3 regions of the Sinorhizobium sp. RAC02 genome follow, and region 3 is predicted to be linked to each of the others. Evidence: predicted binding sites of a transcription regulator. Region 3 holds the regulator's gene; each other region holds the start of a gene.

What was found. Region 3 encodes LexA, which represses DNA repair genes until DNA is damaged. Its sites were predicted from a motif close to TGTTCNNNNTGTGTTCNG; they were not measured.
Region 1: the regulator LexA is predicted to act here: its motif matches at 1,209-1,226, upstream of BSY16_RS03435 (ATP-dependent helicase).
Region 2: the regulator LexA is predicted to act here: its motif matches at 4,962-4,979, upstream of recA (recombinase RecA).

The regions. Positions count from the first base shown of each region.
Region 1 is NZ_CP016450.1:732,614-740,492, reverse strand. Features, by position in the region: gene BSY16_RS03445 (cyclase family protein) at 1-701, shown strand, start outside; gene BSY16_RS03440 (carboxymuconolactone decarboxylase family protein) at 751-1,164, shown strand; gene BSY16_RS03435 (ATP-dependent helicase) at 1,268-3,727, shown strand; gene BSY16_RS03430 (methyl-accepting chemotaxis protein) at 3,760-5,463, opposite strand; gene BSY16_RS03425 (DUF2778 domain-containing protein) at 5,689-6,879, opposite strand; gene BSY16_RS03420 (amidase) at 7,130-7,879, opposite strand, start outside.
Region 2 is NZ_CP016450.1:1,447,898-1,455,776, forward strand. Features, by position in the region: gene BSY16_RS06920 (GGDEF domain-containing protein) at 1-261, opposite strand, end outside; gene BSY16_RS32305 (hypothetical protein) at 161-607, opposite strand; gene alaS (alanine--tRNA ligase) at 719-3,379, opposite strand; gene recA (recombinase RecA) at 3,753-4,835, opposite strand; partial or broken gene BSY16_RS06935 (carbohydrate kinase family protein) at 5,066-6,014, shown strand; gene BSY16_RS06940 (pseudouridine-5'-phosphate glycosidase) at 6,061-6,987, shown strand; gene BSY16_RS06945 (ABC transporter permease) at 7,033-7,794, opposite strand; gene BSY16_RS06950 (ABC transporter ATP-binding protein) at 7,791-7,879, opposite strand, start outside.
Region 3 is NZ_CP016450.1:1,268,762-1,276,640, forward strand. Features, by position in the region: gene BSY16_RS06025 (LpxI family protein) at 1-563, shown strand, start outside; gene lpxB (lipid-A-disaccharide synthase) at 560-1,738, shown strand; gene gltA (citrate synthase) at 1,768-3,057, opposite strand; gene BSY16_RS06040 (ComEC/Rec2 family competence protein) at 3,365-5,812, shown strand; gene lexA (transcriptional repressor LexA) at 5,913-6,635, opposite strand; tRNA gene BSY16_RS06050 (tRNA-Lys) at 6,936-7,011, opposite strand; gene BSY16_RS06055 (cytochrome c biogenesis CcdA family protein) at 7,238-7,879, shown strand, end outside.

The DNA.
Region 1 (7,879 bases), 540 kb from region 3:
CGGCTTTGGCTCAGGCACCGACGAATGCCACGGACCTCACCCATGAACTCTACGAAGAGTTTCCGACCTTTTTCGGACAGCAGCAGTTCTGGCGTGAGCAGAAGTTCAACTACAAGGAACACAAGTTCAATCTGTTCGAACTGCGCGTCAACGAGCACACCGGCACGCATCTCGATGCGCCGCTGCACTTTTCCGAAGACGGCAAGTCGGTCGCCGAAATCCCGGTCTCCGATCTCGTCGTGCCGCTCGCCGTCATCGACATCCGCGCGAAGGCCGATGCCAACCCGGATGCACAGTTGACGCCGGACGACATCAAGGCGTGGATCGCCACCAACGGCGACCTGCCGGAAAAGGCCTGCGTGGCGCTCCTCTCCGGCTGGGGCAAACATCTCGGCACGGACAAGTTCCGCAATGCCGACGCCGAGGGCAAGATGCACTTCCCCGGCTTCCATGTCGAAGCCGTGCAGTATCTGGCGGAAAATTCGAGCGCCGCCGGCATCGCCGTCGATACACTGTCGCTCGACTACGGCATCTCGCCGGACTTCGCCACGCACTATGCCTGGCTTGCCTCCGGCCATTGGGGACTTGAAGCTGCCGCCAATCTGGACCAGCTTCCGGCCAAGGGCGCGACACTCATCGTCGGCGCGCCGAAGGTGCGGGGCGGCACGGGTGGCCCGTCGCGCGTCATCGCGCTGGTCTAAACGACATCGGCCGGCGGATTTTCCGCCGGCCTTTCCTTCAGGAGAAACCATGAGCACCGTCAAGCCCGCCGAAGACCTCGAAGCCGATCCGCGCGTCAAGGCGGTGTTCGACGACATCCGCACCACCCGCAAGTCGGATTTCGTCAACAATATGTGGCGCTACCTCGCCTTTGATCCAGCCCTGCTGGAGCGCACCTGGGCCGAGGTGAAAGCCGTGATGGCGACGCCGTCCACGCTCGATCCGCTGGTCAAGGAAATGCTCTACATCGCCGTTTCGGTGACGAATGGCTGCAGCTATTGCGTTCACTCCCACACTGCCGCCGCCAAGGCGAAGGGCATGACGGATGCGCAATATGCCGAATTGCTCGCCATCGTCTCGCTCGCCGGCAAGACGAACCAGCTTGCGACGGCCCTTCAACTGCCCGTGGACAATGTCTTCGATGCCGACCGCGCAAAGGCCTGAACGGGCGTCGCTTTCCACATTCTTTCGGCTGTCGTTTCCCCGTAGGGAATAAAAGCAGAACAGAAAACTGGTCTTTCGAACCCGAATCACTACATTGAACCGCATGATCAGCGGTTACGACGACATTCCCTTCTTCGACGAAGACCCGCAACTCGCCAAGAAACCCGCAGCGCCGGCGAAACCGGCCGGCGGCGGCATTGCTGCGCGCGCCATGGCAGCACGGGATTCCGGTCGGGCGCCGGACTATCTTTCCGGCCTCAATCCCGAGCAGCGCGAGGCGGTGGAAACGGTCGACGGCCCCGTTCTGGTGCTCGCCGGCGCCGGCACGGGCAAGACGCGCGTGCTGACAACGCGCATCGCCCATATCCTTGCCACCGGCCGCGCCTTCCCCAGCCAGCTGCTTGCCGTGACCTTCACCAACAAGGCGGCGCGCGAGATGAAGGAACGCATCGGGCTTCTCGTCGGCGGCGCCGTCGAGGGCATGCCCTGGCTCGGTACCTTCCACTCCATCGGCGTCAAGCTCCTGCGCCGCCATGCCGAACTCGTCGGCCTGCGCTCGGACTTTTCGATCCTCGACACCGATGACGTGGTGCGCCTGATCAAGCAGATCCTCCAGGCCGAAGGCATCGACGACAAGCGCTGGCCGGCAAAGCAGTTCGCCGGCATGATCGACGGCTGGAAGAACAAGGGCCTCGACCCGGCGCAGATCCCGGAGGGTGACGCCCGTGCCTTCGCCAACGGCAAGGGCCGCGAACTCTACATTGCCTACCAGAACCGCCTGAAGACGCTGAACGCCTGCGACTTCGGCGACCTGCTGCTGCATCCGATCCGCATGTTCCGCGCCAATCCGGACGTGCTGGCCGAATATCACCAGAAATTCCGCTACATCCTCGTCGACGAATACCAGGACACCAACACCGCCCAGTACATGTGGCTGCGCCTCCTGGCGCAGCGCCCCAAGGGCACGCCGCAGAACGTCTGCTGCGTCGGCGACGACGACCAGTCGATCTATGGCTGGCGCGGGGCGGAAGTGGACAACATTCTGCGCTTCGAGAAGGATTTTCCCGGCGCGAAAGTCGTCAAGCTGGAGCGCAACTATCGCTCCACCGCCCACATTCTCGGCACCGCCGGCCACCTGATTGCGCACAACGAGGACCGTCTCGGCAAGACGCTCTTCACTGACCGCCACGATCCCGACGACGACAAGGTCGTCGTGCATGCCGCCTGGGATTCCGAAGAGGAAGCCCGTGCCGTCGGCGAGGAAATCGAGCAGTTGCAGCGCAAGCAGCACAAGCTCAACGACATGGCGATCCTCGTGCGCGCCTCCTTCCAGATGCGCGAATTCGAAGACCGTTTCGTCACGCTCGGCCTGAACTACCGCGTCATCGGCGGCCCGCGCTTCTATGAGCGGCTCGAAATCCGTGATGCCATGGCCTATCTCCGCCTCGTCAGCCAGCCAGCCGACGACCTGGCTTTCGAGCGCATCGTCAACACGCCGAAGCGCGGCCTCGGCGACACGACGATCCGCAACCTGCACGACTATGCCCGCGCCCGCGATATCCCGATGCTGGCCGCCGCCGCCGACATTATCGAGACTGACGAATTGAAGCCGAAGGCGCGCAAGGCGCTTTTCGACGTCGTCACCGATTTCCGCCGCTGGCAGTCGCTGCTGGAAACCATGCCGCATACCGAGCTTGCCGAGCAGGTTCTCGACGAGAGCGGCTACACCGCCATGTGGCAGGCGGACAAGTCTGCCGAAGCCCCGGGACGTCTTGAAAACCTGAAAGAGCTCATCCGCTCGATGGAGGCCTTCGAGTCGCTGCGCGGCTTCCTGGATCACGTGTCGCTTGTCATGGATGCCGAGCAGAACGCCGAACTCGATGCCGTCTCGATCATGACGCTGCACTCGGCCAAGGGTCTCGAATTCGAGACCGTCTTCCTGCCCGGCTGGGAGGAAGGCCTGTTCCCGCACCAGCGCGCGCTCGACGAGGGCGGACGCTCCGGCCTGGAGGAGGAACGCCGCCTCGCCTATGTCGGCATCACCCGCGCCAAACGGCGCTGCCACATCTGGTTCGTCTCGAACCGCCGCATCCACGGCCTCTGGCAATCGACCCTGCCGTCGCGTTTCCTCGACGAATTGCCGGAAGCGCATGTCGAAGTGGCCGAGGTCGAGCAATCCTATGGCGGTTACGGCCGTGGCGGCTACGGCCAGTCGCGCTTCGACAAGCAGGAGCCGTTCCAGAACAGCTATTCGACGCCCGGCTGGCGTCGTGCCCAGACGAACCGCACGGATGCGACCCGAGATAACTGGGGTTCCCGCTCCGGACATGCCGTGGAGCGCATCGGCTATGGTGAGTCCGGGCCGCGCTCGCGCACCATCGACGGCGAACTGGTGGCGAAGTCGACCACCACCGAACCGTCGAAATTTACCGTCGGCGACCGTGTTTTCCACACCAAGTTCGGCAATGGCAATGTGGCGGCGATCGAGGGCAACAAGCTGACGATCGATTTCGACCGCGCCGGCCAGAAGCGCGTGCTGGACGGCTTTGTCGAAAAGGTCTGACGGGACCGCCTGGCGGCCCCTTCATCGGAACATCAGGATGCCCTGCGCATGCCGCCGAGGCGGGCAGTGCGTTCTTCCGGTGTCCAGATTTCGCTTCCGTCGCGGCGAAGGGCACGGCGATTGAGCTGGAAGCGATTCACCAGCTCGCTCAGCGTTATCGCGCCTTCGGCAAGCGACTGGCTGGTGGAGGTGGTGTGCTCCACCATGGCGGCGTTTTCCTGAGTGATGCGGTCCACGTCGCTCACAGCCGCGCTGATTTCCTCCAGCCCGCTCGCCTGTTCGGCGGCAGAGGTCGCGATGGCATCGACATTGTGATCGATCTCTTCGACGAAGCTTCCGATTTCACGCAGCGCCCGGCCGGTCTCGCCGACAAGACGCACGCCATCCTGAACCTCAGCGCTGGAATTGGTGATCAGCGTCTTGATCTCGCGGGCCGCCTTGGCCGAGCGCTGGGCGAGTTCACGCACTTCCTGGGCCACGACGGCAAAGCCACGCCCCGCCTCACCTGCCCGCGCTGCCTCGACGCCGGCATTGAGTGCCAAGAGGTTGGTCTGGAAGGCGATTTCGTCGATGACGCCGATGATCTGGCTGATCTCGCTCGAGGCGGACTCGATCCGCTGCATGGCGCTGACCGTGTCGTTCACGACATTGGCAGAGGTGTTGGCGGAGGCACGGGCATCCTGCACGAGCTTGCGGGTTTCCCGTGTGCGATCGGTCGAGGAGCGCACGGCGACGGTCGCCTGCGTCAATGCTGCAGCCGTCTCTTCGAGGGCGACAGCCTGCCGGCGGGTACGCTCGGAAAGGTCCTCGGCAGCCTTGCGCATGTCCTGGCCACTGCGGTTTTGCATATGCGTCTGGTCCAGCACCTGCGAGAGGGTTTCCTGGAACGCGCTGATCGAGTTGTTGAAGTCGCGGCGCAGCGGCTCGAATTCGGGCACGAACTGGTTGTCGATCGTCATGCGGATATTGCATTCGGCAAGCCGCCCAAGGCCCGCACCGATCTCCTCGATTGCCCGCACCCGCTGCGTCATGTCGGTGGCGAACTTCACCACCTTGAACACCTTGCCGTCGGCATCGAAGATCGGGTTGTAGGAAGCATGGATGTGGACCTTGCCACCACCTTTGGCGATGCGGGTGAACTGGTCGGAAACAAAGTGGCCTTCGGCCAGCCTTTGCCAGAAATGTTTGTATTCCGCGCTCGCCACATAGTCCGGCGCGCAGAACAGCGAATGGTGGCGACCGACGATCTCGGACAGGTCGTAGCCGAGCGCCGACAGGAAGTTCTGGTTCGCCGTCAGGATATCGCCCTTCGGCGAGAATTCGATAACCGCCTGCGCGCGGCCAAGGGCCGTGAGCTTGCCCTCGTCCTCCAGCGCTTTCCGCTTCGCCGCGGTGATATCGGTCGCGAACTTCACCACCTTGTAGGGCTTCTTGCCGCGGAAGACCGGATTGTAGGATGCCTCGATCCAGATCTCGCGGCCGCCCTTGGCGATGCGCTTGTACTGGCGCCGGTCGAAATGCCCCTCGGCAAGGCGGCCCCAGAAGGCGGCATAGTCCGCCGATTTGGCCTCGGACGGTTCAACGAAGATGCGGTGATGCTGACCGACGATCTCCGAAAGCTGGTAGCCGACGGCTTGCAGGAAGTTCTCGTTGGCATGCAGGATTTTGCCCGTCAGGTCGAATTCGATGATCGCCTGAGAGCGTTTCATCGCAGCAAGCACGGCGCGGGCATCCATTCCAAAGTCGAAAGCGGTCACGTGTCATCCCCAGCAGGAAACAGTCACAGAGCCGGCCAATCCGGCAGTCCTATTAGAATTGGCTGAAAATTCTTAGCAATTGCTAAACCAAACTGGTGTTCGGCGTAACATTCAGAAAAAAATCATATGAATGCGCGCTGGAAAGAGCGCGCATAAAAAAACCGGCGCACACGGCGCCGGTCTCATCACAAATATCCGTAAATCTCAGGCGCCCGCCTTGCGGTAGAGCGCCGCGAGCCGTGTGCGCGACGACGGCAGTTCCGGTACCACGACCATCATGGTGATGTGGCCACGCTTGAAGGCATTGAGGAACGGCTCGTAGTTCTGGAAGGCGACGCAGCCGTGCGAGCCCTTCTGACCGCGCAGCAGGTTGGTGTGCGTCAGCAGTCCCGTGCGGTTCTTCGGGTCGCGGCCGTCGATCGATGTCATGCGGATCGCCTCGACGCCATGGAAGCGCCGCTCGCGCATCTTCAGGCGGTAGATGCCAGCCGGCGTCGGGCCGGTCATCTTGACGTGCTCGTAGTCCGGATTGTCACGCATCTTGCCGATGCCGGAATGGGCGCGCAGCTTCGTGCCGTCGGGCATGTAGACGGTCGCGTTGGAGACGTCATAGATCGCCACCCGGGTGCCCTTGCCCGGCCAGCCGGTTGCGCTGCCCTTGCTCTTGAAGAAATCGTTGAACAGCGAGCGCTCCGGCTTCGCGATGGCGACGTCTTCCTTGTCGTCCTGTTTTTCGCGCCGCGTGCGGGCGACCGGCTTTTCTTCCACCGGCTTGCGCTCGATGGTGACGGTCTCAAGCGCCGGCTTGGCTTCCGGCAACGGAATTTCGCTGAGGATGCTCTCCTCGTCGGTCTCCGGCTTCTGCATGACGAGGCCGAAGGGCTGGATATTCTTGCGGGCGGATTCGTCGGGAAGCAGCGCCGTCACCATGGTCGGCTGACCGGTGATCGCCTTTTCCTGCTCGACGGAGCGCTCGGCGCGCGCAACGGCCGCCTCGATGAGCGCCGCCTTGGCCTTCTCGCGTTTGACGGCTGAGGCCAACTGGATGGAAATGCGGCGCTGGTGCGCGACCTGGACCGCTTCGGCGGTCAGCTGCTTCTGGCGGCGTTCGCTTTCAGAAGGCTGCGAAAGCCGGGAGAACTTTGCGATCTTCACCGTGCGCTCGGCACGGTTCCTGTCGGTGACTACGGACTTGCCGTGAAGGGACGCGGCAATCGCCTTCTTGCCTTCCGAAAGCGAGGACACCGCATCCTGCATCGCGCCGAGCGTGGAGACGACGGCCCAGGCGGACCCGGCGATGACGCCGCAGGCAAGCAATGCGCTGAGAAGGATACCCCCGGAACGACCCCGACGGGATTTGGACGCGGAACGCGCGGACTCGTACACAGACGCCATGATACTCGTTACCCGAAACTCGTTACTCGACGCGGCCGCGGAAATGACGCTCCGAAAGCCGTTACGCTGGCGGCGAGCGGCGCGACCTGCGCCGGACCTCTGCCGAACGAGCAAAGAATGACGAAATATGGTAAGCAATTCCTAAACGGCGCCTCGTGTTTTTGAAGGAATCCGCCGGAAGGTCCTCAACATCCGGCAAGGCTGCCTGTCACGAGAATGCGGCAATGACGTGTCGGACCGCCCCGCCTCCCTAGAATTGGGGATGCTGGCCAAGCCAGTCGGTCGCCTTTTCGTAGCTTGCCGCCGCTGCAAGCACGTCACGGTCAGCCCGCGCCCGGCCGATGATCTGGATGCCTGCCGGCAGTCCATTCGCGCCGAAACCGGCCGGCATAGCGGCGACGGGAAGCCCCGCCAGCGTCGGGCCGATCACCACTTCCATCCAGCGGTGATAGGTATCCATCGCCCGCCCGTCGATGGCCTTCGGCCAGTCCAGCTCCGCGTCGAAGGGGAAGACCTGCGCCGACGGCAGGATGAGGAAATCGTAAGTCTCGAAGAGGCCGGCGACATGGCGATGCCAGTCGCTGCGTGCCAGCGAGGCGGCATAGACGTCGTTGGCGGACAGCTGCTGACCGTTCTCGACCTCCCAGATCATCTCCCGCTTCATGCGTGCGCGCCGCGCCGGATCGGCATAGTCCTCCGCCTGCCCGTTGGCGACGAGGAAATGGCGGAGCGTGCGCCAGGTCTGCCACAGCCGCGCCATGTCGAAGCCGGGCGCGACCTCCTCGACCGTGCAGCCAAGCCGGCGGAAGACGTCGAGCGAGGCGCGGCACAACTCCAGCACGCCAGGCTCGAAGGGCAGATAGCCGCCGAAATCGCCGAGCCAGCCGATACGGGCGCCGGAAAGGTCGCGATGCGCATTCAATGAAAGGCTTTCGTCGGTCAGCGACAACGGATCGCGCGGATCATGCCCCGCCTGCGTGGCGAACAGTGCCGCGACATC
Region 2 (7,879 bases), 180 kb from region 3:
ATGGGCGAAGAGTTCCAGGGAAAAGAGCGCGAACCAGGCCGAATAGGCTGTTCCATGGCCAAGCTCCGCCGGCGCGGCAATGGCCATGGGAATACGCAGCGAATAGATGATGCCGTGCGTCACGAAGAAAAAGGCGGCGATCGAGCGGGTCGGCAGTCGCTCATGTCGACGCCCCGCCCAGATATCCAGGCCCATCCAGATGGAATAAACGGCGATGATGACCGACGTCAGGATGACACGATTGTTGACGTCGTTGGCCACCGGCGGCAGGAGCAGGTAAGCCCCGCACCAAAGAATCGGCCCCGCAAGCACCACCGACAGATAGAGCGGGCGACGATCGAAGATCGCGAAAGCCCGCCCACATGAACGCATAGCTGAAAGCGGCCAGCGCGTTGCCGAGACCGACGGTGATGAGGGGAAAGCCGATGGGACGCAGTGCGAAGAGAATCGTGCAAAGCGAGCCGACCCACATGGCCAGGCACCAGTATCCTGCTGCGGCGTGGCGGCGGTCGGTGAGCCAGACCTGAAGCATGAAAATCCCGACGACCATCGTCGACAGGAACGTGCAGATCATCAAGGTCGATATGCTGACGAATTCTTCAATCAAAACACTGAACTCCGCGCGCGGGGATGCTAGGCGGAAACCCTGAAGACTTCGCAAACAAAACGGCGGGCCTGAGCCCGCCGTCGTATCGATACAGCCATGGATACCGGTGGATCAGCCGCCGATGGCCGCGGCAACCGCCTCGATGGCGTCAGTGGCCTTCGTGCCATCCGGGCCACCTGCCTGGGCCATGTCGGGACGCCCGCCGCCGCCCTTGCCGCCGAGCGCTTCAGAGGCGCGGCGCACCAGATCCACGGCACTGAAACGGCCTGTCAGGTCGTCCGTGACGGCGACCACGGCGCTTGCCTTGCCATCCGCCGAGACACCGACAAAGGTGACGACGCCGGACCCGAGGCTCTTCTTGCCCTCGTCCGCCAGGCTCTTCAGGTCCTTCGGCTCGACGCCAGTGACGACCCTGCCGAGATATTTTGTGCCCGAGACATCCCGCACGCCGTCATCGCCGCCGGCAGGACCGCTGGAGAGGGCCAGCTTCTTCTTCGCTTCGGTCAGCTCGCGTTCCAGCTTGCGGCGTTCGTCCACCAGCGCCTCGACGCGGGCGAGCACTTCGCTCGGCTGAGCCTTGAGCACTGTCGCAAGCGTCTTCACGCGTTCGTCCTGTTCGGCGAGATAGGCACGTGCCGCCTCACCCGTCAGTGCTTCCAGACGACGCACGCCGGAGCCGACGGCGCTTTCGGAGACGATGCGCACGAGGCCGATCTCGCCGGTCGCGGCCACATGCGTGCCACCACAGAGCTCCACGGAATAGGCGCGGTTGGCCTTGGCGCCATGAAGGCCGGTGCCCATCGAGACGACGCGGACCTCGTCACCATACTTCTCGCCGAAGAGCGCCATGGCGCCTTCCGCGATCGCGTCATCCACCGTCATGAGACGCGTGGTGACCGGGGAATTCTGTACGATGATTTCGTTTGCCATGTCCTCGACGATGCGCAGCTCCTCCGCCGACATCGGCTTGGGATGCGAGACGTCGAAGCGCAGGCGCTCGGGCGCGACCTGCGAGCCCTTCTGGGCGACGTGGGTGCCGAGCACTTCGCGCAGCGCCTCATGCAGCAGGTGCGTCGCCGAATGGTTGGCGCGAAGGCGCGAGCGACGGGCGTGATCGACCGTCAGCGCGACCGCATCACCGACCTTCAGCGTGCCCTCGGCAACGGTGGCGATGTGAACGAAGACACCCTCGCCCTTGCGCTGCGTGTCCGACACGGCGAGCTTGGCGGTGTCGGAGGAAATGATGCCGGTATCGCCCATCTGGCCGCCGGATTCACCGTAGAACGGCGTCTGGTTGGTGACGATCTGCACCTCGTCGCCCACGGAGGCGGCTTCGACCGACTTGCCGTCGCGCACGATCGCCTGGACGACGCCTTCGGCCGTCTCGGTGTCGTAGCCGAGGAATTCGGTCGCGCCGAACTTTTCCTTGATCTCGAACCAGATCGTCTCGGTCGCCTTGTCGCCGGAGCCGGCCCAGTGCGAGCGGGCCTCGGCCTTCTGGCGCTCCATCGCATTGGTGAAGCCGGACAGGTCGACGTTGATTTCGCGGGCGCGCAGCGCGTCCTGCGTCAGGTCGAGCGGGAAACCATAGGTGTCGTAGAGCTTGAAGGCGGTCTCGCCGTCCAGCATGTCGCCCTTGCCCAGCGTGTTGGTCGCGTCGGACAGCAGGCTCAGGCCGCGCTCCAGCGTGGTGCGGAAACGGGTTTCTTCCAGCTTCAGCGTCTCGGAGATCAGCGCTTCGGCGCGCTGCAGTTCCGGATAGGCGCGGCCCATCTCGCCGACCAGCGTCGGCAGCAGCTTCCACATCAGCGGATCCCTGGCGCCGAGCAGCTGCGCATGGCGCATGGCGCGGCGCATGATCCGGCGCAGCACGTAGCCGCGGCCATCCTTCGCCGGCAGCACGCCGTCGGCAATCAGGAAGGCGGACGAGCGCAGGTGATCGGCGATGACGCGGTGGCTGGCGCGCGCTTCGCCGACGGCCGGAACGCCGGTCGCCTCGACGGAGGCGTCGATCAGGGCGCGGAACAGGTCGATGTCGTAGTTGTCATGCTTGCCCTGGAGGAGTGCTGCGACGCGCTCGAGGCCCATGCCGGTATCGATCGACGGGCGCGGCAGGTCGACGCGCTCTTCCTTCGTGATCTGCTCGAACTGCATGAAGACGAGGTTCCAGATCTCGATGAAGCGGTCGCCATCCTCTTCCGGCGAGCCCGGCGGTCCGCCCCAGATATGGTCGCCATGGTCGTAGAAAATCTCGGAACAGGGACCGCACGGGCCGGTATCGCCCATGGCCCAGAAATTGTCGCTGGTGGCGATGCGGATGATGCGGTCGTCGGTCAGGCCGGCGATCTTCTTCCAGAGATCGAAGGCCTGGTCGTCCGTGTGGTAGACGGTGACGAGCAGCCGGTTCCTGTCGATGCCGAATTCCTTGGTGATCAGGTTCCAGGCAAGCTCGATCGCCTGCTCCTTGAAATAATCGCCAAAGGAGAAGTTGCCGAGCATCTCGAAGAAGGTGTGGTGACGCGCGGTGTAGCCGACATTATCGAGGTCGTTGTGCTTGCCGCCGGCGCGCACGCATTTCTGCGCACTCACCGCCCTGGAATAGGGGCGCTGTTCGAGGCCGGTGAAGACGTTCTTGAACTGTACCATGCCGGCATTGGTGAACATCAATGTCGGATCGTTGCGCGGCACGAGCGGACTGGACGATACGACCTCGTGGCCGTTCGTTCGGAAATAGTCGAGGAAAGTCGACCGGATCTCATTCACGCCGTTCATATCGCGTCCTTCATCTCTGCACTGTCTGCGCCTGTCTACGGCGCATTACCCACCCAATTGCATTACAGCAGATGCGAAACCGCCCCGCCGGCCGGAGTGCCCGCCCGGAGGCCACTGGAAGACCATCCATCCGCGAATTCCGTCGAACTGCACGCGGCCGCCGCCTATCTTGCGGAAAGGTCGAAAACCTTGGGGGCGCGCGCGAGAACTCAAGGCTTTTATCGCCCGCCTCGGCACCTGTCCAGACATCAAAAAACCGGCCTTTCACGAAGAAGAGGCCGGTTTTTCAGGAATTTCGCATTTTGTTTTGCGCATGTCGCTTTCGCAAAACCCATGCCCGCTTGGTGCAACGCGTTACGGCGCTGCGCAGCGATCAGCCTTCGCCGTCGGTATCGCTCGAATCCGGACCGCTATTCTCCAGGAAGCGTTCGGCGATCAGGCCGGCATTCTGGCGCAGCGACGTCTCGATCTCGCGGGCGAGATCCGGATTGTCGCGCAGGAACGTCTTGGCGTTTTCACGACCCTGACCAAGGCGCTGGCTGTTGTAGGAGAACCAGGAGCCCGACTTTTCGACGATGCCGGCCTTGACGCCGAGGTCGACGAGTTCGCCGGTCTTGGAAACGCCTTCGCCATACATGATGTCGAATTCGACCTGCTTGAAGGGCGGCGCCATCTTGTTCTTGACGACCTTGACGCGGGTCTGGTTGCCGATGACCTCTTCACGCTCCTTGACGGCGCCGATGCGGCGGATGTCGAGGCGGACGGAGGCGTAGAACTTCAGCGCATTGCCGCCCGTCGTCACTTCCGGCGAACCGTAGACGACGCCGATCTTCATGCGGATCTGGTTGATGAAGATCACCATCGTGTTGGACTTGGAGATCGAGGCCGTCAGCTTGCGCAGCGCCTGGCTCATCAGACGTGCCTGGAGACCGGGGAGGCTTTCGCCCATCTCGCCTTCGATTTCGGCGCGCGGCGTCAGCGCTGCAACCGAGTCGATTACCAGCACGTCGATTGCGCCGGAGCGCACCAGCGTGTCGGTGATTTCCAGCGCCTGCTCGCCGGTGTCGGGCTGCGAGATCAGCAGGTTTTCGAGATCGACGCCCAGCTTGCGGGCATAGACCGGGTCGAGAGCATGTTCGGCATCGACGAAGGCGCAGATGCCGCCCTTCTTCTGGGATTCCGCAATGGTCTGCAGCGCGAGCGTCGTCTTACCCGAGCTTTCCGGGCCGTAGATTTCAATGATACGGCCCTTCGGCAGGCCGCCGATGCCGAGCGCAACGTCGAGCCCGAGCGATCCCGTCGAGACGGTTTCGGTCTCGATAATGCTGTCCTTGCCACCGAGCTTCATGATGGAGCCCTTGCCGAAGGAGCGCTCGATCTGGGAGAGTGCCGCTTCGAGTGCCTTGCTTTTATCCACTGATTTTTCCTCTACGAGCCGCAAAGTGTTCTGTGCCATTTGGTCCACCTTTAGGTTATTGAAGCAAGACAGGCAATGAAGCCGCCGATGAATGCTATGTACACATTTTGTTCTCGTTTTGCAAGCTACGTTCAACAATTTGAATATATTTGCAAATCTCCGGTGTGTTCTTTTTTTGTTTTCGGTGGATACGCGCCAAGCAGGGCGATGAACGACCCCACCGGGACAAGCGGCCCTGAGTGCCGAATCGGCGGGCGAAAAGGAAGATGATGACAGGCAAGACGATACTGGTGATGGGCGGGGCCCATGTGGACAGACGCGGACGCATCGCCGGTGAAACGGCGCCGGGGGGCGAGCAATCCGGGCGCCTGGTTCGTCGAGGCGGGCGGCGGCGCGTTCAACGCGGCGCGCAACCTGTCGCGGCTGGGCCACCGGGTGCGGCTGATTTCGCCACGCGGCGGCGATGCGGACGGCGATATCGTCGCGGCGGCGGCGGAAGCTGCAGGCGTCGAGGATACGCCCTTCATCTTTCTCGACCGGGCGACGCCGAGCTATACGGCGATCATCGAGCGGGACGGCAATCTCGTCATCGCGCTGGCGGACATGGAACTCTACCGGCTGTTTTCACCACGCCGCCTGCAGCAACGGGCGGTGCGCGAGGCGATGGCGGATACCGGGCTCATCCTCACCGATGCGAACCTGCCGGCCGAAACGCTGGCAGCCATGACGGGCACCGCGGCGGCAGCCGGCGTACCGATCGCCGGCATCGCGATTTCGCCGGCCAAGGTGGTGCGGTTCCGCGAGAGCCTTGCCGCCCTCGCCTTCCTGTTCATGAACGAGGCGGAAGCACGCACGCTGACGGGTGCAACACCCGAAAACCCCGCCGACTGGCCGAAGGCGTTGCGCGCGGTGGGCCTTTCCGCCGGCGTGGTGACGCGCGGCGGCAAAGGCGTCATCGCGTTTGACGACACACGGGCAGCCCTCGTCGTGCCGCCGGAAATACCGGCACTCGGCGACGTCACGGGTGCCGGCGATTCGCTCGCCTCTGGTTTTCTCAGCTCCTGGCTTGCCGGTTCGCCCATCGGCGAAGCGTTGCGCCGCGGGGTGGCAGCAGCGGCAATCACCGTGCGCTCGCCCCTCGCCGCCGCTGAAGAATTGTCGCAGGCAGCCCTTGCGGATGCACTTTCTCTTGTACCCGACGCCGAAGGAATGGCATGAGACTCTTTTGCCTGAATTCCCGCCCAAAGAACCGCAAGGACACAGCATGACCCGACCCGTATCCCCCCTCCTGCCGGTGCAGTTTTCGACCGAAGTCGCCGCCGCCAGGGACCGTGGTGCGCCGCTCGTCGCGCTCGAATCGACGATCATCACGCATGGCATGCCCTATCCGGGTAATCTCAACATGGCGCGCAGCGTCGAGCGTATTATCCGTGAGGAAGGCGCCGTGCCGGCGACCATCGCCGTCATCGACGGCGTGCTGCATATCGGCCTCGAGGATGCAGAACTGGAGACGCTCGCGCAGACCCAGGGCGCGATGAAGCTTTCGCGCGCCGACCTCGCCTTCGCGATCGCCGAGCGTCGCACCGGCGCCACGACGGTCGCCGCAACGATGATCGGCGCGGCGCGTGCCGGCATCAAGGTCTTTGCGACGGGCGGCATCGGCGGCGTGCACCGCAAGGCGGAAGAGACCTTCGACATTTCCGCCGATCTCGACGAACTGTCGCGCACCGGCGTCATCGTCGTCTGCGCCGGCGCCAAGGCGATCCTCGACATTCCGAAGACGCTGGAAGTGCTGGAAACGCGCGGCGTGCCGGTGGTGACCTATGACAGCCCGATCTTTCCGGCCTTCTGGTCGCGCGATTCGGGCATCAAGAGCCCGCTGACGCTGAACAGCCCGGCAGCGATCGCCAATTTCCAGACGGTGCGCGACCAGCTCGGCATCGACGGCGGCATGCTGATTGCCAACCCGGTGCCGGAGGCCGACGAGATCGAGCGCGAGGAGATGGAGATCTACATCGCGCGCGCACTCGACAATGCCGAGCGCGACGAGATCGCCGGCAAGGCCGTCACGCCCTACCTGCTCGACAGCCTGTTCCACCTGACGGACGGCCGCAGCCTGAAGACAAACATCGCGCTCGTAGAAAACAACGCGCGTCTGGCGGCGGAAATCGCCGTCGCGCTGGTGAACTGAGTTTGCGGAAGCGGCCGGTTTGGACCGGCCGTTTCCTCTCGGTCTTCAGTTCTTCAGCTTGTATCCTGTCTTGAATATCCACGCCGTGATCGACAGGCATACCACCAGGAAGCCCAGCACCGTCACCAGGCTGACGATGGGGTTCACGTCGGCGATCTCGTAGAAACTCCATCGGAAACCCGAGACCAGGTAGAGCACCGGGTTGAAGTGGCTGACGGTCTGCCAGAAGGGTGGCAGCATGTCGATCGAGTAGAAGCTGCCGCCGAGGAAGACCAGCGGCGGCACGATGAGCATGGGGAAGAGGTTCAACTGCTCGAAATCCTTCGCCCAGATGCCGATCATGAAGCCGAACAGGCTGAAGGTTACCGCCGTCAGCACGAAGAACAGCACCATCATGAACGGATGTTTGATCGATATGTCGACGAAGAACGAGGCGGTGATGAGGATGATCGTGCCCACGATCAGTCCCTTCGTCGCCGCCGCCCCGACATAGCCGATGATGATCTCCGTCATCGAGATGGGCGATGACAGGATTTCGTAGATCGTTCCCATGAATTTCGGGAAGTAGATGCCGAAGGAGCCGTTGCTGATACACTGGTTGAGCAGGGTCAGCATGATGAGGCCGGGCGCGATGAAGGCGCCGTAGGACACGCCCTCCACCTCCTGCATGCGCGAGCCGATCGCCGCGCCGAAGACGATGAAGTAGAGCGAGGTGGTGATGACCGGCGAGACGACGCTCTGCAGCAGCGTGCGGCGCGTGCGCGCCATCTCGAACGCGTAAATGGACTTGATCGCCTCGACGTTCATTTGCCCTCTCCCACCAATTCCACGAAAATGTCTTCCAGCGAACTCTGCTCGGTGGAGATGTCCTTGACCCGGAGGCCCGCCTGCG
Region 3 (7,879 bases):
TTCGCACGCTGTTGAAGGGCGGTGACGATGCCGTGCTCAAGATGGTCATCCGCCTGATCGAAAGCGAAGGCGTGCATGTCGTTGGTGCGCATGACATCGTGCCGAACCTCCTGGGGAGCGAAGGCCCTCTTGGCGCCGTAAAACCGGATGCAGCAGCCGAAGCCGATATTGCTGCAGCAGCAGCTGCTGCGCTGGCGCTCGGTCTGCTGGATGTGGGGCAGGGTGCTGTGGCACTTGGCGGCCGCGTAGTCGCCCTGGAAGGAGCTGAGGGCACGGACGCGATGCTGGAGCGCGTGGCGCAGTTGCGCGCCCTGGGCCGTATCTCCGCACGTCGCAAGGGCGTGCTGGTCAAGCTCTGCAAGCCCGAACAGGATCTCCGGGCCGACCTGCCGTCGATCGGTGTCGAGACGTTGCGGCGCGCCCGTGCGGCAGGTCTGGCCGGTGTCGCCATCGAGGCGGGGCGGTCGCTCGTGCTGGAGCGTGAGGCGCTTGTCGCGGAAGCCGATGCACACGGTCTTTTCGTGACCGGCATCCTGCCGGGAAGAACGGAGAGCCAGCGATGACGGAAGCTGCGCTGAAAGTCGGCGTGATTGCCGGCGAGGTATCGGGCGACCTGCTCGGCGGCGATCTGATCGCCGCCTTGCGCAAAGCCCATTTGGGTTCGATCGCGCTTGTCGGCGTCGGCGGCGAGGCGCTGGAACGGCAGGGGCTCACCTCCCTGTTCGATTTTTCCGAACTCTCCATCATGGGCATATCGCAGGTGCTGAAGCGCCTGCCATCGCTGCTGCGCCGCATTCGCCAGACGGCGGACGCCATCATCGCCGCGCAACCGGACGTGCTTGTCATCATCGACAGCCCGGATTTCACCCACCGCGTCGCGCGTCGCGTCCGCAAGGCGCTGCCGGACCTGCCGGTGGTCAATTACGTCTGCCCGAGCGTCTGGGCGTGGAAGGAGGAGCGCGCGCCACGCATGCGCGCCTATGTCGACCATGTCCTGGCGCTTCTGCCTTTCGAGCCTGCTGTCATGGAGCGCCTCGGCGGCCCGGCAACGACCTATGTCGGTCACCGGCTGACCAGCGATCCCGATGTCCAGCGGATCCGCGCAGCACGCCTGGTGCGGACGCTAGACGCTTCCGACGCACCTCTCTGCCTGCTGTTGCCTGGCTCCCGCGCCACCGAGATCACTCGCCTCCTGCCAGTCTTCGGCCAGGCAGCGCGCGAGATGACCACCCGCAATCCCGCCACCCGGTTTGCGCTGCCGACCGTGCCGCGCCAGGAAGCGCTTGTGCGCAAGTTGACGGCGGACTGGCCGGTGAAGCCGCAGATCACCGTCTCGACTGCGGAAAAGTGGCAGGCTTTCGCCGAGGCCGATGCGGCGATCGCGGCATCAGGCACCGTCATTCTCGAACTGGCGCTGGCCCGCGTGCCCGTCGTTTCCACCTACCGCTTCGACTGGCTCGCCAACCTCTTCCTTCGCAAGATCAAGATCTGGACAGCAGCGATCCCTAACCTCATTGCGGATTACACCGTCGTGCCGGAATATCTCAATGAACAGGTGCGCCCGGGCAGCCTCGTACGCTGGTTTGAACGGCTTTCCGTCGATACGGCTGAACGCCGCGCCATGCTGGAAGGCTATGATCTCGTGCATGAACGCATGCGGACCATCCGCCCGCCTGGCGAGACCGGGGCGGCGGTCATCCTCGATCTGCTCGCAACAAAAAAGCCCGGTCAAAACTGACCGGGCTTTTTCTTTTCGGCGGCGCGCTGTCAGCGCTTGGAAACCGGCACGTAGTCGCGCTTCGGTTCGCCGACATAGAGCTGGCGCGGACGGCCGATGCGCTGTTCCGGGTCCTCGATCATCTCGTTCCACTGGGCGATCCAGCCGACCGTGCGGGCGAGTGCGAAGAGCACGGTGAACATGGTGGTGGGGAAGCCCAGCGCCTTCAGCGTGATGCCGGAGTAGAAGTCGATGTTCGGATAGAGCTTCTTCTCGATGAAGTACTCATCCGTCAGCGCAATGCGCTCGAGTTCCATCGCGACTTCCAGCATCGGGTCGTCCTTGATGCCGAGCTCGCTCAGAACCTCGTGCGTCGTCTTCTGCATGATGCGCGCGCGAGGATCGTAGTTCTTGTAGACGCGGTGGCCAAAGCCCATCAGGCGGAACGGGTCGTTCTTATCCTTGGCGCGGGCAACATATTCCGGAATGCGATCGACCGAACCGATTTCGGCGAGCATGTTGAGGGCCGCTTCGTTGGCGCCGCCATGGGCAGGACCCCAGAGGCAGGCAATGCCGGCCGCGATACAGGCGAACGGGTTGGCGCCCGAGGAACCGGCAAGGCGCACGGTGGAGGTCGATGCATTCTGCTCGTGATCGGCATGCAGGATGAAGATGCGGTCCATGGCGCGCGCCAGAACCGGGTTCGCCACATAGTCTTCGCACGGCACGGCAAAACACATGCGCAGGAAGTTCGACGCATAGTCGAGGTCGTTCTTCGGGTAAACGAAGGGCTGGCCAATATGGTATTTGTAGGCCATGGCGGCGATCGTCGGCATCTTGGCGATCATGCGCAGCGACGCAACCATGCGCTGGTGCGGATCAGTGATGTCCGTCGAGTCGTGATAGAATGCCGACAGCGCGCCGACACAGCCGCACATGACGGCCATCGGATGCGCGTCGCGGCGGAAGCCGGTAAAGAAGCGCGACATCTGCTCGTGCACCATGGTGTGGTGCGTGACGCGGTAGTCGAAATCATCCTTCTGCGTCTTGGTCGGCAATTCGCCGTACAACAGCAGGTAGCAGGCTTCGAGGAAATCGCCGTGTTCGGCCAGCTGCTCGATCGGATACCCGCGATGCAGCAGAACGCCTTCGTCGCCATCGATATAGGTGATCTTCGATTCGCACGAGGCAGTGGAGGTGAAGCCGGGATCGTAGGTGAAGGTGCCGGTATTCTTGTACAGCGTGCCGATGTCGATCACATCGGGGCCGATCGTACCGGATCGCGTCGGCAAGTCCACCGTCTTGCCACCGACTGACACACCCGCGCTAGTTCCTGTCATAACGATCCTCCGTTGTTTCCAATGGTGGCACGAAGCTGTGCCGTATCCATGAACATGCTCGTTTTGCTAACCCATTTGTCCGATGCTGCCAAGCAATACGAAAGGCAAATTGTGCATTGCGAAAACAGGTTTTCCGGCAACGCAATATCTACCCTTTCCATGAAGTTGCAAGCAACTTTTGAGAGTGCTTTCCACGATGCGGAGGGCGCATCCCTTATGCCTGACTTAGCACTTTCGGCATGTACTGCAGATTGAAGATTTCTCCATTCGATTGCACAATGCCAGTGGGAACGGGTGGGGCCGAGCCATGGGCAGGATCGACATCGCGGAACGACGGACGGCGTCCGAGGCTGATGCCTGGCACGGCGTGCCCACCGACGATTCCCGAGAGCTCGCGCCGCTCGACAAGCCGCGCCGGCCGGCTTTTGTTCTTCTCCTGCGTGCCATCGGCCGCCTGCGCGAACGCCTTGCCGGACGGCAAACGGTGGCAGCCGCCTTTGCCGAGGAACGCGCACACGGCCATTTCCTCCTTTTCGTTCCCGTCTTCCTCGGCACGGGCGCCGCGCTCTGGTTTTCCGCAGCGTTGGATCCGTCGCCCTATGCGTTGATCCTGCTTGTCTGTGCGGCGCTCTGGCCCGCCTTGCGGCTGCGGCATCGTGAAAGCCTCGTGGCGCTCGCGGCGGGGGCTGCATTCCTCGTTCCGCTCGGTATGCTGCTTGCGGCCGGAGAAACCGCCCGCCTTGGCACCGTCATCCTGGATGCGCCGGTGACCACGGAGGTGAGGGGGCGCGTCCTGTCTCGCGAGAGCGACGACCGCGGTGCAGTCCGCTATCGCATTGCGCTCGAAACGACGCGCGAGCCCACCCTGAAGCGCGCACCCGACGTGGTGACACTGCTTGCCCGAAGCCGGCATGAGCCGATCGCCATCGGCGGCGGCATTGGGGGACGCGCACGCCTTGGCCCGCCGTCCGGTCCCGCATTGGCCGGGCTCAACGACTTCACCTTGGATGCCTATTTCGCCGGCACCGGCGCCGTTGGCTACTTTTACAGCGCGCCGACCACCGTGACGACAAACGCGCCCGGCCTCTACGACAGAATACGGCAACGGATCGCCGCCTGGAGAAACAACCTCACCGAGCATATTCGGGGCCGCATCGGCGGCGATGCGGGGGCCATTGCCGCGGCCCTTGTCACTGCCGAGCAGCGAGCAATTGGCGACGACACGGTGGAAGCGCTGCGACAGGCGGGCCTTGCCCATGTCCTTGCCATTTCCGGGCTGAACATGGTGCTCGCCGCCGGAACCTTCCTCGTCGGTGCGCGCATGCTGATGGCGCTGATACCGGGTTTTGCCGAGCGCTACCCCGCGAAGAAGTTCGCGGCCGTCGGCGCCCTGGTTATGGTGACGCTCTATATTCTCGTTTCGGGTGGCGCGATTTCGGCCGTGCGCTCCTGGATCATGATCTGCGTGATGCTCGTCGCCGTGTTGTTCGGGCGCGCGGCCATCAGCCTGCGCAACGTGGCGATCTCGGCCATCCTCATCCTGCTGGTCACGCCCTCTGCCGTGACGAATCCCGGTTTTCAGATGTCCTATGCCGCAACGCTGGGCCTCGTGGCCGGCTACGCCGCGTGGCGCGAGCGTCCGATCCAGCGCGAAAGCCGGGGAGGGCCGTTTGCGCTGTTCGGCGGCGCTGCCGGCCGCTTCATCGGCGGGCTCATCCTCTCCTCGCTGATCGGCGGCTTTGCGACGCTGGTCTACTCCATTGGCCATTTTCACCGAATCCCAGCCTATGGGCTTGCCGGCAACCTGCTGGCCATGCCGGTGATCAGCACCATCGTCATGCCCTTCGGTCTGATCGCCGTGCTTTTGATGCCCTTTGGCCTCGATGCCATTCCCTTCGCGATCATGGGCAAAGGCATCGAGTGGATGATCACGCTGTCGACATGGGTAGCCGGCTGGAAGGGCGAGATCGTCACCGGCCGCATCCCTGCAACCGCCTTCTTGCTCATCGGCATCGGCAGCGGCCTCGTCTGCCTCCTGCGCACCCGACTGCGCCATGCCGGCACGCTTCTCGTCGTCGTCGGAATCCTTGTCGCCTGCTGGCCCGCTGGAGGCACAAGGCCGGAGATTCTCGTGTCGGAAGATGGCCGCCTGGTCGCCATTCTGCGTGGCGAGAAAGCAGCGACCAACCGCGCACGGCCACCGGATTTCATCTATGCGCAATGGCGGCGCGCCCTTCGCCTCGAAACACTGCTGAAACCCGAGCTACGCAAGACGAGCGGCCTGACAGTCAACATCGAGAAGGAGGACCCTGCCACTACGGCCAGGCAGAAACGACCCCGCCGCGAAGCCGACCGACAGAAGGCCAAGGCGGCCATGGCCGCAGCATTCGATACAGCCCGCACTCACGACAGCTTCATCTGCGAGACAAAAGCCTTCTGTGCCGCCATTTCCCCCAGCGGTTGGCGCATCGTGGCGCTGGAGGACCTCGCCTTCCTCGGTACGGCCTGCGACGGTGCAGACCTCGTCATCGTGCCCGTCGCAATCCGTTTGGAAGCTTGCCGTTCAGGTGCACGCCTCATCACGGTTCGCCATCTGAGGCAAACCGGCGCCCTGGAAATCCAGCCGGCGGCCGATCCCGCAAACTCTGCCCTCTCCGACGCCCTTTTCACCCCGGCTGTTGAAACGCTTCATCGCCCCTGGTCACGACACCGCACCTATGATTGGCGTAGTGGTACCTATGAAGCGAGCGGATGACAGCGCGTCGTGATCTCTCAAGTTCACTCCCCAAGCCTTGGTTTCTCGATGTTTTGCAGGCGTTATTGCTAAACCGCCGCACGCGTTTACGCGACACGCTTTAATGGTAGCGGCGAATAAGCCCGACGAGCTTGCCCTGAATCTTGACGCGGTCCGGTCCGAAAATACGGGTTTCATAGGCCGGATTGGCGGCCTCAAGCGCGATGGATGCGCCCTTGCGGCGGAAGCGCTTCAGCGTCGCTTCCTCGTCATCGACCAGCGCCACGACGATTTCACCGGGATTGGCAGTGTTCGCATTGCGAATGATGACGGTGTCACCGTCGAGGATGCCGGCCTCGATCATCGAATCGCCCTTGACCTCCAGCGCATAATGCTCCCCGCCACCGATCATTTCGGCCGGCACGGTGATTTCATGGGTATTGTTCTGGATCGCCGAGATGGGCACACCCGCGGCGATGCGTCCCATGACCGGCACGGAAACGGAGGAGGGCATGTCTGCCTGGCTCGACGTCCGCTGGGGCGGAGCGGCCGGCACCGGCTGCTTGCCAAGGCTTCCTTCGATGACCGATGGGGAGAAACCGCGCCGCGGCTGAAGGCTGGGCGAATAGGCCTCCGGAAGTTTGATCACTTCTAGGGCGCGGGCGCGGTTTGGCAATCGCCGGATGAAGCCACGCTCTTCAAGCGCCGTGATGAGCCGGTGAATACCCGATTTCGAGGCGAGATCCAGAGCATCCTTCATTTCATCGAACGACGGCGGTATGCCGGATTCCTTCATCCGTTCATGGATGAACAAGAGAAGTTCCTGTTGCTTACGTGTCAACATCGCCGTCCACCCCAGAATCGCGAAACAAATATAGAACATACACTATCTGTTCCATATGTGTTCTGCAAGAGGCCCGCACCTACAGAAGCGTTATGACAGGCAGTGCGCTGAGTAATTGAACGCCTTCGGCGCTTCTTGCCCTTTGTTCTCGGCCGCGGAAGGCGACGCCACAACCTAGCGCATCTCTTGCGAAATGCGAGCCGGTCGAAGCCTTGGTCTTCGCGGGATTACTTGGGACTTTTTTCACCCCATGCGGCAGGCTCGAAAATACTGCAAAAGCCTGGGGGTCAAGGGTTCGAGTGGTGAGCGCGCAGGGATTCGAACCCTGGACCTACTGATTAAAAGTCAGTTGCTCTACCGGCTGAGCTACACGCTCCCAGGCGGTGCGAAGACGCCCCGCGGAAGTGCGCGGAACATAGGCAGGAGGATTTGCCGGGTCAACCCGGAAAATGCGATGAAAAACAGCTTTTGCTGCATTTTGCCGCGTTCTCCAAAAGGTGATTGGCAGGAGAGGGCTTCGGCCGATACTAGGAAGCGCAAATGAAGGAGCGGGCGGGGCGTTTTCGGGCCCGAACCGCTTTCCCGCCGTCGCGGAGTAGCCAGTGTCGATTGCCGATATTTCTCTTCTAAGTGCGCTGCTTGCCGGAGCGCTGTCGTTTCTGTCGCCCTGCGTGCTGCCGCTCGTGCCGCCCTATCTCTGTTATATGGCGGGCATTTCCGTGGATCAGTTTCGCGGCAACGACGCGGTCGCGGTCCGGCGGGATACGCGCGGGGCGGTGCTGCTGGCGGCGTTCTTCTTTACCCTGGGCTTTGCCACGGTTTTCGTGGCGCTGGGCGCCGGGGCGTCGACGATCGGCATGGTGCTGCGCCGGCATCTCGACATCCTGGCGCAGATCGGCGGCGTCATTATCATCCTGATGGGCCTGCATTTTCTGGGATTGCTGCGCATCGGGCTTTTTGCGCGCGAGGCGCGGTTCCAGGGCGGCGGCAAGCCGGCGACGGCATCGGGCGCCTATGTCATGGGACTTGCCTTCGCCTTTGGCTGGACGCCCTGCATCGGTCCCGTCCTTGGGACGATCCTCGGCGTTGCGGCCGCGCGGGAAACGGTCAGCGACGGGGCGATGCTGCTTGCCGTCTATTCGCTGGGCCTCGCCGTGCCGTTCTGGATCGCGGCCGGGTTTTCCGGCGCCTTCATGCGCTTCCTCCTGCGCTTTCGCCGGCATCTCGGCGCGGTGGAAAAGGTC